Regions from separate parts of the Acetomicrobium flavidum genome, predicted to be linked through region 1. Evidence: riboswitches for the same ligand, from Rfam matches in the RefSeq annotation. Region 1 holds a riboswitch; the other holds the start of a gene.

Evidence for each region. Region 1 has a riboswitch for molybdenum cofactor ahead of BUQ78_RS00230 (molybdopterin-dependent aldehyde oxidoreductase). Riboswitches for the same ligand answer to the same signal wherever they lie in the genome.
Region 2: it holds a riboswitch for molybdenum cofactor, as region 1 does, so the genes downstream of both, BUQ78_RS07550 (ABC transporter substrate-binding protein) here and BUQ78_RS00230 (molybdopterin-dependent aldehyde oxidoreductase) in region 1, are expected to answer to the same signal.

What each region holds. Positions count from the first base shown of each region.
Region 1 covers NZ_FSQZ01000001.1:39,131-46,612, reverse strand. The annotation lists gene BUQ78_RS00230 (molybdopterin-dependent aldehyde oxidoreductase) at 1-2,174, opposite strand, end outside; molybdenum cofactor riboswitch at 2,523-2,641, opposite strand; gene BUQ78_RS00220 (hypothetical protein) at 2,891-3,337, opposite strand; partial or broken gene BUQ78_RS00215 (DUF3100 domain-containing protein) at 3,341-4,155, opposite strand; gene BUQ78_RS00210 (M20 metallopeptidase family protein) at 4,190-5,386, opposite strand; gene BUQ78_RS00205 (serine hydroxymethyltransferase) at 5,401-6,672, opposite strand; gene BUQ78_RS00200 (S66 peptidase family protein) at 6,791-7,482, opposite strand, start outside.
Region 2 covers NZ_FSQZ01000001.1:1,511,740-1,519,221, forward strand. The annotation lists gene BUQ78_RS07540 (YhdT family protein) at 1-110, shown strand, start outside; gene panF (sodium/pantothenate symporter) at 107-1,561, shown strand; molybdenum cofactor riboswitch at 1,637-1,756, shown strand; gene BUQ78_RS07550 (ABC transporter substrate-binding protein) at 1,833-2,684, shown strand; gene BUQ78_RS07555 (ABC transporter permease) at 2,836-3,534, shown strand; gene BUQ78_RS07560 (ATP-binding cassette domain-containing protein) at 3,541-4,563, shown strand; gene BUQ78_RS07565 (nucleoside kinase) at 4,626-6,281, shown strand; gene BUQ78_RS07570 (L,D-transpeptidase) at 6,308-6,964, shown strand; gene BUQ78_RS07575 (oxidoreductase) at 7,064-7,482, opposite strand, start outside.

The DNA of each region.
Region 1 (7,482 bases):
CCGTCGGGCTTCCGTAGGGATTTGAGCATTTCAGAACAGGCGATCCTGATTGCGCTGCCGGTCAACACCTGCTGACGCGATCCGCCGGAAGGCCCCGAGTTGGGGGTTTTAGACGTATCGGGCCAGGTAAATCTTATTCTGTCAGGCGTAATGCCCATGGGACGAAGCGCCTCGTGAGCTGTCCCCACCATGCCCATATCGGCGCCTTGGCCGTGGTCCTCCCAGGCAGCTACGACTGTGACGGTATCGTCGGGATTCAAAACTGCCCATACCTCGGAACTGTCTGGACCGTCGATCCCACAGCCGTAAACGGCCATTGAAAGTCCGACGCCTTTTTTGATCTTATCGGTGGATTCTTTCTTGGCCCTTTCCTTTGCCTCCTCATACCTTGGCTTGATGGCTTCAAGCATCTCGGGATAGCTGAAGACCTCAGGTTCCTGCCCGCTCGGATTTGTGGAACCCGGACGATAGCAATTTTTGTAGCGTATCTCCCATGGGTCCATGCCGATCTTCTCAGCCAGCTCGTCCATGAGGAGCTCGGAAGAGTAAAGGGATTGCGGAGAGCCGTAAGCTCTGAAGGGAGAACCCCATACGTGATTGGTGCAGACCGTCTGTCCTCTTCCCCTGATGTTGGGGATATTGTAGCCTGCTCCCATGAACTGGGCGCCTCTGAGCGTGAGCAAATCCCCAAACTCCGAGTAAGGCCCGTGATCCACAATGTAGTCCGTTTCCATGGCAAGAATTTTGCCTTCATCGTCGGCAGCGAACTTGATGTTCACAAAAAAGGGAGATCGCTTCCCCGTGTAGGTCATGTGCTGGAAGTAGTTGTACCTGAGGAAACAGGGCTTGCCCGTCGCCAGGGCTGCCGCTCCGACCAATCCCTCCATGGTCGGGCAGAACTTATATCCAAAGGTGCCGCCCATGGGGTTCGATACGAGCGCAATTTTATCGGGCTCTACACCAAGACCGGGAGCGATCATCAGTAAATGCAGATGAGCGCCGATAGTCTTGGAATGAATCTTTAGAACGCCGTTGTCGTCAATGTAGGCGAAACCAACGTCTGGTTCAATCGTCATATGGGGTTGCCTTTGCACGTAAAAGTCGTCTTCCACAACGTATGGGGCCTTCTCAAAGATGGGGGTCGTGGGCTCGCCCTTCTCCAGGTTTTGGACGTAGTAGACGTTTGGCGTGCCTGGGTGGATCTCAAGGGCGTCTTCGGCCATGGCTGCCGGAGCGCTCATGTAGGCAGGAAGCACTTCTAGGTCGACCTTTACTTTTTCTGCAGCAGCACAGGCGTTTTCGTAGGTATCAGCACAGACGATCGCTATGGCATCTCCAAACTGGAAGACCTTTTCATCGCAAAGTATCGGGCGATCCCATCCGTCTCCCTTATTGGTCGGGAATGTGATGAGCCCTGTTATGCGATTTCTGCCCTTAATATCCTTGTGTGTGACTACCTTGTAGACGCCGGGCATCTTTTCGGCCTCGGAGGTGTCAATGTTTTTAATATTGGCATGGCTCACCGTTGCCTGTACAAGCGCCAGTTGTAGCGTGCCCTTTGGCATCTTAAGCCCAAGGTCAGCACCGTAATCCAGCGTACCTGTGGCTTTGGCCACGGCAGTGGGTCTTGGGTAGGTTGTGCCCCAAATTTTGCCGTCTTCGGGCATCTTGAACTCCAGCTCCGACTCGTCCATCTCTCCCCTAAGGACTTTAGCTGCATCCATGACGGCGTTGATTATGGGGATGTATCCTGTGCAACGACATGCATTGCGGTTCTTGTGGAACCACTCCCTAACTTCTTCGCGTGTTGGAGATGGGTTGCTGTCTAAAAGGACCTTAGCCGAGATTATGAAACCAGGATTGCAGAAACCGCATTGGGTTACTCCGTGCTTAACGAAGGCTTTCTGGAGGGGATGCATCTTTTGGGGTGTTCCAATTCCTTCGATGGTGGTTATGGAGTCCCCGTCGTTAACCTTGTCGATCCTAAATGTGCACGATCGAACGAGTTTGCCATTTAAGATAACATTACAGGCGCCACACTGCCCTTGTCCGCAACCGACTTTCGTGCCCGTCAGACCCAGTTGTTCGCGCAAAACCTTTGCCAATGAGTCATTGCCATCTACTATAGGAATGTTGCGTTCTATTCCGTTGACAAAAAAATGCCTTTGGATCATCTCATATCACTCCTTCTCTTTCATTACGCGGCGCCATCTCATCCCATCTAAATAGAAACATATGGTAATTTTTGGCACCTAGTTTTCTCTCACCATTTGGGGTGTCTACACTCGCATGAAATTAAAGAAGAATTCATAACGATTGACGATCCTATATAACTTAGTAATCATTAAAGTATTTTTGCCATCACCTCTTTTGTGAATATAATATGTGGCCATTGAAATTAGTGAAATATCGAAGCACTGGCGTGCGTGTGAGATATAAGGATATATAAAAAAGTATGCTTCTCGCAGGATATTACGGATACCCATACTAAAAAAACAACCCCCTTCCTTCCGGGAAGAGGGGCAACAATATCGCTTCCTCCTTTCCAGACGGGAGGCCCTTTCGTTTCCGAAAAGACCCTATCGGTCAACGTTCATAGGCAATTACCCTTAGAACCATTGACTCGGAGGTTATATAAATACAACTTTATTATTACTATTTTAAATCATACTAAATATAGAAACAAATGTCAACTGAATGAGTTATCATGTATAAAACTCGAGTAAAATTGGATCGATGTCGCACCAAAATCATAGCGTAACTCTCATTGCTTCATAGAGAGATAATCTATTATTAGGGCCTTCGCCTGAAATGACGAAGGCCCTTTAACTAATTATATGAAAGAATTAAAGCTATTAAGCTTCTAATCTGTGAGGTAAATAAGTAAGTTTTAAATTTCTCCGATGAGCTTTAATACAATTTGCGCAATGATGGTAGAGCCTATGTATGTTCCTATGAATACCACAAAGGATACGATCAAGATCCTCCATCCGGTCTTTTTAAGCACACCAAGGTCTTTCCCAATTGAGATCCCGGCATAGGCGAGAATTGGCGTTGTGAGGGCTAAAAAGTTTACTTTTTGCGCCCAGGCATTAAAAATTGTTGCACCAGGAAATCCGGGAATAGTTACTATGCATCCGATTGTAACGATGTAGGCTACAGCAGGAATCCTGACCGGGATGACTTTTGCGAATATTACCCCAAGAATACTGATGGCGATTAAAAAAATCATGCCAGGGATGGCATCGATCATCGGGATATTTGCTCCAACGAAGTTGCCGACCAAAGTAATGATGCCGATAATTATAAGAACAGCAAGAACTTCCCTGATCTTCATCGATTAGCCCTCCCTAACGGCAGATTGACTTGGATATGTGCCATATTTCATTTTATAGAACTTTCTATACAGCCATTCTGTCATAGGCAAGGCCATCCAGAGGGACATATAAACCCCGTCCAGGCCGCTTAACATGTTGCTTGCCGCTCCCAGGGCCTGAATTTTATCGGCTATTTCAGGAAACATAGCGCTCAAAGCACCAACGGAGGCAGTCATCATGCTGGCACTTCCCACTCCGGAGGCCATGGCTAAAGCGAGGGGATGAAAGATTCCCAACGCTGCCGTAAACGTCGCCATAAGACCAAAAAAATCGTCCCAAAAACGGTGCCGCAGATGTAGACACCCATGACTCCTTGACCTTCGGGAGTATCCAAGCCGTAGATGTCACCTATCAAAGCCACATTAGGCTCTCTGGCGATCGAATGGGCTGCCCCTATGGTTTCTCGTCTAAGTCCCAAGTACACCGCCACGGGCACACCAATGATGACCGTGCCTAGATTGCCAAATTCCTGCAATATCAAGGCTGGACTTGTCCTTAATATCATTGGAATGTTTGGCCCCACAGTTGTTCCGTACTTTGCCATCAAGAGCATCAAAGTAACCCCAATTAGACTGCCGGCATCAATCATGTCCTTATGATTAGCAAGCTTAAGAAACTTGGGTCCTGAAAAGATTCCCATGATGAGCGCATAAAGCATTGGCAGCAGGACCACTTTGCCCGGGCCTATGGGAAACGAAAAAGCGCCGATCCACTCGGCTACGATCACAAAAATTAAAACCAATATATGGAGCTTCCAATTTTTGATCGCCTCAATCATACACCTATCCCCCTGTCTTAAATTGATCGTGCCCTTAAGTTGCCTGTATGAATTTGTCACAGGCAATTAAAGCAGATAAAGCTAAAAGTGCTGCTCCAAGCGGGAAGGCCTCTTCGTCGGCCTTAAAGTACGGGCTATGCCATGGATGTACGGCATCGATATCGGGGTTACCCACGCCAAGCCAGAAATAACACCCGGGGACCTTTTTTTGATATAATGCGAAATCCTCTCCTCCCATAGAAGGAGTCGGCAGAATGATGCCGTCTTCGCCGAATACTTTTTGAGCTGCCCACAAAGCTATCTTCGTTGCCTCCGGATGATTTACGACGGGAGGAAGATCTCTGCGATAGTTAAATTCGACCTTACACCCTAAGCCTGAAGCTGTATTTTCCACGGTTCTTTTCATCCAGCCTTCAATGGAATCGCGAAGGCCCTCGTCAAAGGTACGCACTGTGCCGGCAAGCTTTACCTCATCGGGGATTACGTTGTTGGCCATTCCCCCATTGATGCTTCCAAAGCTAATGACGGCCGACTTTTGGGGATCGACGTTTCTGCTTACGATAGTCTGCAGGTTCATGACTATGGAAGAAGCGCATACTATAGGATCAATTACCCTATGGGGATAGGCAGCGTGTCCTCCCTGCCCTATAACGGTTATAAAGGTGGAGTCCACAGCTGCCATTAAAGGGCCTTCCTTTAATCCTACTTTGCCTACCGGTATCTCGGGATTGTTGTGCAAACCAAAGATCATGGAAACATTGGGGTTTTCGAGCACGCCATCATCGATCATGGCCTTTGCCCCTGCGTTTATCTCCTCTGCCGGCTGAAAGATAAATTTGACGCTTCCTTGAAGTCCATCTTTAAGAGAAGCTAAAATTTTTGCAGCTCCTAAGGCGCAAGTGACGTGTATATCATGGCCGCAAGCGTGCATCACTCCATCGTTTTTAGAGGCATAAGAAAGGCCGGTCATCTCCTTTACAGGCAGTGCATCCATGTCCGCCCTAAGCGCGACGGTTGGGTTTTCTTTTGCCCCTTTCAGTAAGGCGACCACGCCTGTTTTGCCCACGTTTTCTTTGACTTCATAGCCCAATTCCTTCATATAAATGGCGATCTTCCTCGCCGTCTCGAACTCCTTAAAGCTAAGCTCGGGAAATTGATGGAAATCCCTTCGTAAAGTCCTTAGCTCCTCTGACATGGACTTGCTAAGTTTCATCACTTCATCTGAATACATGCCAATTCCTCCTTTTATTGCCCTTTGCCTGTCCGCAAAGCAAGCTCAGCCTTGGTCATGTAAAGGGGATGCCTCAGGCATATATCACGTACTTCTCGTTTAAAGCCGTGGATATTCGATTCATCCTCGTTTTCAAGGACCCTTACGACAAGTTCTGCCACTTCTTTGGTGTCGCATTCGTCAAAACCCCTGCTGGTGACGGCAGCAAGCCCTATGCGAATGCCGCTGGTGACCGTCGGCTTTTCGGGGTCATAGGGTATCATGTTTTTGTTGACTGTTATGCCTACCTCTTCGAGCTTCTTTTCAGCTTGAGCGCCCGTCATCTTCTTGCTCCCGAGGTCTACAAGCATGAGGTGGTTATCCGTGCCCCCTGAGACTATATCAAATCCGTTATTCTTTAACACATCTGCCATTACCCTGGCGTTTTTTACGACCTGGGCACCGTAAGCCTTGAACTCTTCCGTCATGGCCAGTTTAAACGTCAATGCCTTGGCAGCGATTATCTGAGGTATGGGCCCTCCCTGGATCCCCGGGAAGATGGCCTTGTCTATGCCTTGAGCAAATTCCTTTTTACACAGTATGTTTCCGCCGCGTGCTCCACGCAGCGTCTTAGTAGTAGTAAATGTGACGAAATCGGCGTAAGGAATTGGGGAAGGATGGACTCCGCCTGCAACAAGCCCAGCTATGTGGGCCATGTCCACCATGAGGTAAGCTCCAACCTTTTTTGCGATCTCAAAGAAGCGCTTGAAGTCTATGATCCTGGAGTAGGCGCTTGCTCCTGCGATTATTAGCTTTGGTTTTACCTCGCAGGCGATACGCTCTACCTCGTCGTAATCTATTAACCCGGTTTCTTTGTCTACGCCGTAGCTGTGGGCCTCGAAAAACTTACCTGAGATGCTGACGGAAGCTCCGTGAGATAGATGTCCTCCGTGGCTTAGGTCCATGCCAAGTATTTTATCGCCGGGATTAAGCACTGCCATGAATACAGCAAGGTTTGCGTTGACGCCCGAATGGGGTTGTACGTTAGCATGCTCAGCACCAAACAACTTTTTGGCACGCTCGATCGCGAGGCTTTCTACGACGTCGATGAACTGACAACCTCCGTGATAGCGCTTGCCCGGGTAGCCTTCGGCGTACTTGTTGGTCAGCAGCGACCCTTGAGCCTCAAGTATCACTTCGGGAACGAAGTTCTCCGAGGCAATTAGCTCAATCGTCAGATTTTGCCGTTCCTTTTCCCCTTCTATTGCCGCAGCTAACTCCGGATCAATGAAGTGGATGAGGTCCATGAGATATTCCTCCTAATTAATTCAATTTCAACTAATTATACATGGAAATGACGACCGAACCAATTGTAAGGAGATGTATAACAAAGACATGACGGTTAATTTTTATTCGTATTTGTTATTACTTTACTACGCCAGATTCAATTATAGTAAATGTAGAATCAGAGCCATCTATCACTGCACGAACACCTAAGGGTATGGTGACCTTTTTCTCGCCGTGACCGAAATATCCGTTTATCAACGTAGGCCTGCCTGCCTTGGCCACTACGTCTTCAAATACCTTTTCTAAAGCAAAAGTCCTGCTTGGGTCTTTGTGGGTTATGTTCGTAAACTGTCCCAGCACTATCCCCGAGGCCGCTTCGAGTTTGCCCGCCAGCAACAGTTGGCTCAGCATGCGGTCTATCTTGTAAACGGGTTCGTCTACGTCTTCAAGTATCAGAATGCGGTCCTTAGTGTCTATCTCCCATGGCGTTCCCATCAGTGCGCAAACAAGGCTTAAGTTTCCTCCTATTATTTCCCCTTCAGCTGATCCTTCGACGAGGGTTTGCATGGGAAGGGCGCCATCGTAAGGTCTTAGTTCCCCTATTGGCTCATCGTCACATATTGCCCTTAAAAGGTGGTCTTTCTCGTAACCGGGGAAGAGATCCTTTATCATGTCCGTCGATGGCATGGGACCATGGAATGTGCAAAATTGGCCGTGTAAATTAAACATCAAATGAAGGATGGTGATGTCGCTGTATCCCAAAAAGACCTTGGGATTCTTGTATATGAGCTTCATATTGATGAGCCTTGGCAGGCGGATGGCACCGTTAC
Region 2 (7,482 bases), 1.5 Mb from region 1:
GGTTTGTGGTGTTTTCTTTCGCCTCCTGGGCCATGGTGAAGTTTTTCTTTAAGGACATACCGTTGGATAGCGATGGAAAAGGCACAGTCCCGGAAGGTGAAGAAGGATGAACTTCCAGGTAGCAATCCCCATAGTTCTATATCTTGCTATAGTATTTTATATTGGTTACTTGGCCAACAGAAGCATTGCAAAGACAAAGGCATCCTTTTTGAACGAATACTTCATAGGCAATCGCTCCATGGGTGGGTTTGTATTGGCCATGACGTTGGTTGCCACTTATGTCAGCGCAAGCAGCTTCATTGGCGGGCCTGGCATGGCTTACAAGGTTGGCTTGGGCTGGGTCTTGCTTGCAATGGTACAGGTACCTACTGCTTATCTTACATTGGGTTTTTTGGGCAAGAAGTTTGCCATAGTAGCTCGAAAGATTAATGCCATTACCATTAACGATTTTTTGAGGGTCAGGTATGAAAATGCTGCAGTCGTGGTGATAGCTTCGGTTAGCCTGCTAATATTTTTTACCGCTGCTATAGTGGCCCAATTTATAGGAGGCGCAAGGCTTTTTGAGGCAATAGGTGTTCCGTATAAGGTCGGCCTCTTTATTTTTGCCTTAACAGTCGTATTTTATACCGCCATTGGCGGATTTAGGGCTGTCGTATTGACCGATGCATTTCAAGGGATAGTGATGGTATGCGGAACCTTTGCCTTGCTCTTTGGGATAATAAGGGCCGGAGGAGGCATGGAGGCCATTAGCGCGAGGATAATGGCACAAGATCCTGCATTGCTTACCCCCTTTGGAGCGGGGGGTTTTGTGACAAAACCCTTCATATTGTCCTTCTGGATATTGGTATGTCTTGGGGTAATAGGGCTACCCCATACGGCGGTGCGATGTATGGGGTATAAGGATTCGAGATCTATGCATAGGGCCATTGTAATAGGTACGTTCGTGACCGGCTTTTTGATGTTGGGCATGCATCTGGCCGGCGCTCTCGGCAGGGGGGCCTTGCCGGGCATTGAGGTTGTAGATTCCGTCATTCCGACGCTGACGATTAAAATTTTGCCTCCAATCTTTGCAGGCATATTTTTGGCCGGACCCATGGTCTCGATCATGTCTACTGTAGATTCTCAACTGCTGTTGGCGTCAGCGGCAATTATCAACGACTTATATGTGGGATATATCAACCCCGATGCAGCGCATAACGACTCTAAGGTTAGGCGCATTAGTTTTATAGTCACTGCCTTAATAGGGGTCATCGTATTTCTGGTTGCATTAAATCCGCCCAGTTTGATAGTATGGATAAACCTTTTTGCCTTCGGTGGTCTCGAGGCTGTCTTTTTCTGGCCCATAGTGATGGGTCTATATTGGAAACGTGCCACCGCTTCCGGCGCATTGGCTTCAATGATAGTCGGGGTTGTCTTTTTTATATTGCTCAGCCAATATTCTTCAATACTTCATGGTGTACACCCAATTGTTCCCACCTTTGTTGTGACTTTCGTAGCCTTTGTGATTGGGAGTTACATGTCTCGTCCGTCTGTCGATGCCGTGAAGAAGGTGTGGGAGTAAGTAGATCGATTTGACATTTAAGAGGCTGCTTAGTATTATTAGTTTTAGCAGTGCGTCATCGTAATTTGAGATGTAAAAATTAAATGCCTCCGAATCAATGTATCTAAGGGCATATTGCCTATGAGCATTGATCGATAGGGTCTTTTTGGAAACGAAAAGGCCTCCCGTCTGGAAAGGAGGAAGAGCTTTAAAACCTCTTTCCTAACGGGAAGGGGTTTTATTTATGAGGATTTACCAAAAATCTACTATACCAGGCTAAGGAGGGATTTGCATGAAGACGTTCGTCAAAAGGATATTGCCAATTTTTATCATATCCTTGCTGTGCCTATCTTTCGTTCAGGGTATAGCTCGCGCAGATGAACAGGTGCTTTTAATGGCCACCACCACGAGCACTGATGATACGGGGTTGCTCGATTACCTGGCACCGCTTTTCAAGGCCGATACCGGCATAACCCTTCAGTGGACTGCAACCGGTACGGGTAAGGCTTTGAAATTGGGCGAGAATTGCGACGTAGATGTCTTGCTGGTTCACGATCCAGATTCTGAAAAGAAGTTTGTGGAGGCGGGATTTGGCATCGACAGAACTCAGGTGATGTATAACGACTTCATCATCATCGGTCCCAAAGAGGATCCAGCTGGAATAAAGGGATTAACATCGACCGAGGCATTCAAAAAGATTGCCGAGAAAAAGGCCGTTTTCGTCAGTAGGGCAGACGAGTCCGGCACTCACATGAAAGAAAAGTTCATTTGGAAGACGGCGGGATTACCTGTTCCCGATAAGGAAGAATGGTATGTACAAACGGGTCAGGGCATGTTGGTAACCATCAATGTCGCTGCCGAAAAGAAGGGTTATACCCTCACCGATAGAGGAACCTATATAAAATACGAAGCCGATCATCAGGGCAATCCGCCTTTAGTGATCCTTTGCGAGGGCGATAAATATCTGATAAACCAATACAGCGTAATAGCCGTTAACCCGGAGCATTGCCCGAAAGTCAAATATGATTTGGCAAAGAAGTTTATAGAGTGGATGGCAGGTCCAGAAGGGCAAAAAGCAATAGCAGACTTCAGGCTCATGGGAAAGCAGCTGTTTTTCCCAAATGCTGACGCCACATCCAAATAAGACATCCTACGCATTTTAAGTTGATAATAGAATGCTCCAATCCCCCAATGAGGCCGTTGCATCCCCCTGCGACGGCCTGTCTTTATATTATATATCATACTTGCATTATTATTTATTGCTTGATAAGGTACGTTTAAGGGGGTCGAACTTTGTGGATTATATATTCGACGGGATAAGAGAGGCTTTTGTTTTGTTATTTAGCGGAAACGAGGAAGTCTATTCCGCCGTTTACGCTACGCTCAAAGCGTCTTCGTTGGCCATATTGATTGCTTTGTTGATCGGTTTTCCGCTCGGCTTCTTTTTAGGATACTCCGATTTCCCCGGGAAGCGGTTCATAAGATCGGTTGCAGATACATTGCTTGCTCTTCCAACGGTTCTGGTTGGGTTATGGGTATACGCTTTCATCTCGAGCCGGGGTCCGCTTGGCAATTTGAATTTACTTTTTACCATCAAGGGTGTCATCGTTGGCGAAGTTGTCCTTGCACTTCCTATCATAATTGCCTTATCGGCTCAGGCAGTGGAAGAATTAGATCTGTCAGTAAGGGATACACTTCTTACTTTGGGGGCTACAGGAAAAAGATTAGTATTGGATATGTTATGGGAAGCTCGCTATGGAATCTTGATGGCGGCAGTAACGGCATACGGTCGCATCATATCCGAAGTTGGTTCCGCTTCTATGCTTGGCGGAAACATCAAATGGAGAACAAGGACCATTACGACAGCCATGGCATTTGAGACCAATAAAGGACAATTTGCCATGGGTATAGCCTTAGGCTTAATACTTCTTCTAATAGCCTTTTTAGTCAATGGTACCCTGGCCTTTGCTAAAAGAAGACGACAATCGCGGTGAGCTATGATGCTTTACAGATTAACTGGGATCAAACGCTACTATAACGAAAGATGTGCCCTTTCCATAGACCATCTGGTGATAGAGGAGGGCAAGATATATGGCTTAGTTGGCCCCAATGGCAGCGGGAAGACAACATTACTGAGGATTTTAGCCTTCTTGGATGAGCCTGATGCTGGAAACATTTATTATAACGGATCTTTAGTATCGCCTCAGCTTGTGCCCTCTTTGCGCCGAGAGGTGACCATGCTTTTGCAAAACACACGGCTATTAACCCGCAGGGTGAAGGATAACGTAGCATTTGGTTTAAAGATGAGGCATATGGATTTGAACACAATAAAACATCGTGTTAAAGAGGCCTTGGAAATGGTGGGCTTACCCGTAAAGGATTTTGCCAATAGGCAATGGTATGAGCTTTCAGGAGGAGAAGCACAGAGGGTTGCATTGGCTGCTAGATTGGCACTGAGACCGAAGGTCCTACTTTTGGATGAACCAACGGCCAACGTAGATACTGTCTCTGAGACCCTCATAAATGAGGCTGTGGTAAGGGCAAAGGAAGAGTGGAAGACTACTATAATAATGGTCAGCCACGATTTGTTGTGGCTTTACAACTCAGCCGACGAAACCATTTCTCTGTGGGGAGGCCGCGTCGCAAGCCATGGCCCAGAAAACGTCATCCTCGGACCATGGGAAAAGGTTGGCGACGGTCTTTACTGCAAGAAGCTAAAGGATGGACAGAAAATTTATGTCTCAGGCATTCCATCTTCTTCAAATGCCGTGACTGTAAGCCCCGGTGACATATCCCTGCTGAGCAATGCCATCAACGATGATGGAGGGTCAGCATGCAATTTACTTCGCGGCCTCGTAACGCAGATGGTTTATTCTAACGACGGGCTACTTAGGGTTTCCATTGCCCTTGGCGAATTAAATTTGGTGTCTTTGGTCGACAAAGACTATATCAAAAGTCTCGATATATATCCAGGGATGGAGGTATATGCCTCATTTAAGCCTTCGGCAGCTCAGTGGCTATAATTTAAGCTGTAAATGTATAACCATCATAGAAATCATACATTTCCAGTTTTGGGGGTTAAGGGTTGCAAAAGACGAGCTTTACGGTTCACATTAAGGATAATGGCAGTTTGACGTCAGAAAGGCCCTTAAAGGGGCAAGAAGTTCTCTTGGCCTGCGGGAAAGATGGCGAATCCAATATAGTTGCCTGGAGGGTAAATAATTATTTGCGGTCCCTAGACTGGACGGTAGATGATGATTGTTTTGTGGAGTTTGTCGATACCTCCAGCTTTGAAGGGATGGAGGTATACAGAAGAAGCCTCAGCTTTTTGTTGGTGCTTGCCTCTAAAAGGGCCTTGTCCGAGGACGTCTTTATAAGGCATTCCATAAGCGACGGATATTACTGTGAGCTTGAATCGGGATCAGTTTCTGAAGACAAGGTCTGGGCGATCAAAGAAGAACTCAAGAGATTAGTAGCTTCGGATATTCCACTGAAGCGAGAAATTATCTCCGGTGATAAGGCGATAAGGATATTTACCCGCCAGGGCAATGTGGATAAGGCTAACTTATTTCGATGGGCAGCAGTAGATCCCATAGAGGTCTATAGATGTAACGATATGTACGGCTATTTTTACGCTCCCCTGGCCCCATCTACCGGTTACATGAAAGTGTTTGATCTGGTGCCATATGAGCAGGGGATGGTCCTGCGTTTCCCGACTGTGGCCTATCCTCAGGGGCTTCCGCCTTTTATGCCCTCGAAACGTTTGTCCGAAGTATTTACGCAATATGCCAAATGGCTCGACATCTTGGGCGTGAGCACCATGGAAAGCCTTCACGGCTTGGTGTCGCGGGGAGAATCCAACGATGTGATTCAGATATCTGAGGCATTGCACTCTCAATGGCTGTCTCATTTAGCGGAAATGATTGCGACCAATGACGACATCAGGCTTATTTGCATAGCCGGACCTTCAGCATCCGGCAAGACGACGACGGCCCAGAGGTTGCGCATACAAATTCAGGTCTTCGGCAAGCGAGCTTTTATGATCTCCTTAGATGACTATTTTGTAGAGAGGGAAAGAACCCCTAGGGACGAAAAGGGAAATTACGATTTTGAAGCTCTGGAAGCTTTAGATCTGGATCTTATTAACGATAACCTAATAAAGCTGATCGAGGGTTTTGAGGTCGAACTGCCCCGTTTTAACTTCTTCACCGGCAGCAGGGAAAGGGGGCGCACGGTGCGTTTGGGCAAAGATACCATCATAATAGTGGAGGGCATACACGGCCTGAATGAATCCATAAGCCAAAGCGTTCCGGAGGCTCAGAAGTGGCGTTTGTATGTGTCCCCCTTGACGGGCATCAACTTGGATCGACACAATAGGACCAGCACCACGGATAATAGATTAATACGACGTCTGGTTCGAGATCATCGCACTCGAGGAAAAAGCCCTGAGGATACCTTGCTTCAGTGGCCTTCAGTGATCAGGGGAGCGCAAAGGCATATTTTCCCCTACCAGGAAAGGGCTCATGTGATGTTTAATTCAGCGACGGTTTACGAATTGGCTGTCCTTAAGGGATATGCAGAGCCGTTGCTTAGAAACATCCATGAAGATTCTCCAATGTTTGGCGAGGCCCAACGACTATTGACCTTTTTGCACTATGTGCCATTTATGCCGGCAGATGAGGTACCAAATAATTCGATAATTCGTGAGTTTATAGGCGGAAGCTGTTTTGAGTCTGTCTAAAAACGGCAAGGGGATATCCGAGCGAAATGAAAAGGTTTAAGCTTAATATGAAATTAAATTTGGGGCGTTTATCCTTTGTGCTGGTATCAGTGATCTTAGTGTTTTCGGTATTTTACACTGGTTCTGCCTATGGTAGCTTCAGGCTCGATGAAGAAAGGCTGCTTCAGATTGCAAGAAGGTACTTCAGCACCCAACTGCACTTACATTCCGATGATCTGGTCACTGTTAAGCTTGCGAGGGATATAAAAGCCGATAAGCTTAAGAAGATATCATGGGTATGTGTCAAAGAAGATCATGTGTTGATAGCTGTTTCCGAGATTGATAAAGAGGTCTACGGAGGATGGTCAGTGGCAACTGGAAGAAGTCCGGGCCAGAAAACTAAAGTTGGAGATATGCGTACACCTGAGGGCATATTTCATATAAAGTCCATTGAGGATGCAAGTAACTGGGGATTTTACGAAGATAAAGCAACTAAACAGTTAATTGGCTACGGTCCTTATTTCGTTCGTCTCGAGACTAACAGATGGAAGGGGATTGGCATTCATGGAACCGATGAAAATCATCTCCATGAAATAGGAACAAATGCTAGCCACGGTTGTATCAGGATGGCAAATGACGATCTCCTAGAGGTTGTAAGAATGGCAAAGATCGGACAAAAGGTAGTTATTTTGCCTTCTCTTTGAGCTCGTAGGATGGCAGGCAACTAATACCCCTAACTCCTGATTGAAAGACAGGAGTTAGGGGTATTAGTTTAATATGCAACTGCAACTTCGAATATAGGCTTATACCTTAACGCCCGCATCAAAGCCAAATAGCACAGCATCTACAATTTTCCCTACGGCTCGGGCATCGCCCACGGTGATCACCGGGATGCCCATATCGCACAGGGCTTTTGCCAGATCGCAGCCTGCAGGCTTTTGTCCGACGGCTAAGACGACATGCTTTGCAGGAACCTCACGAACCCTCTTATAGGCATCCACGATTTGGATGGCTTCAGGCGTTATGGCCGTAACCAGGCTTTTCGTCAGCATCTTGACTCCTTTAGAAACGAATGTATTAAGAAGATCGAATCGCCCGATAGGCTCCATATCCAATGCTATGTCGTCCAACATCTCAACGATTGTGACCTTGCATCCCTTATCCAGGAGATAATGAGCCGTTTCGCAGCCTACCAATCCGCCTCCAATCACTACCACTTCCT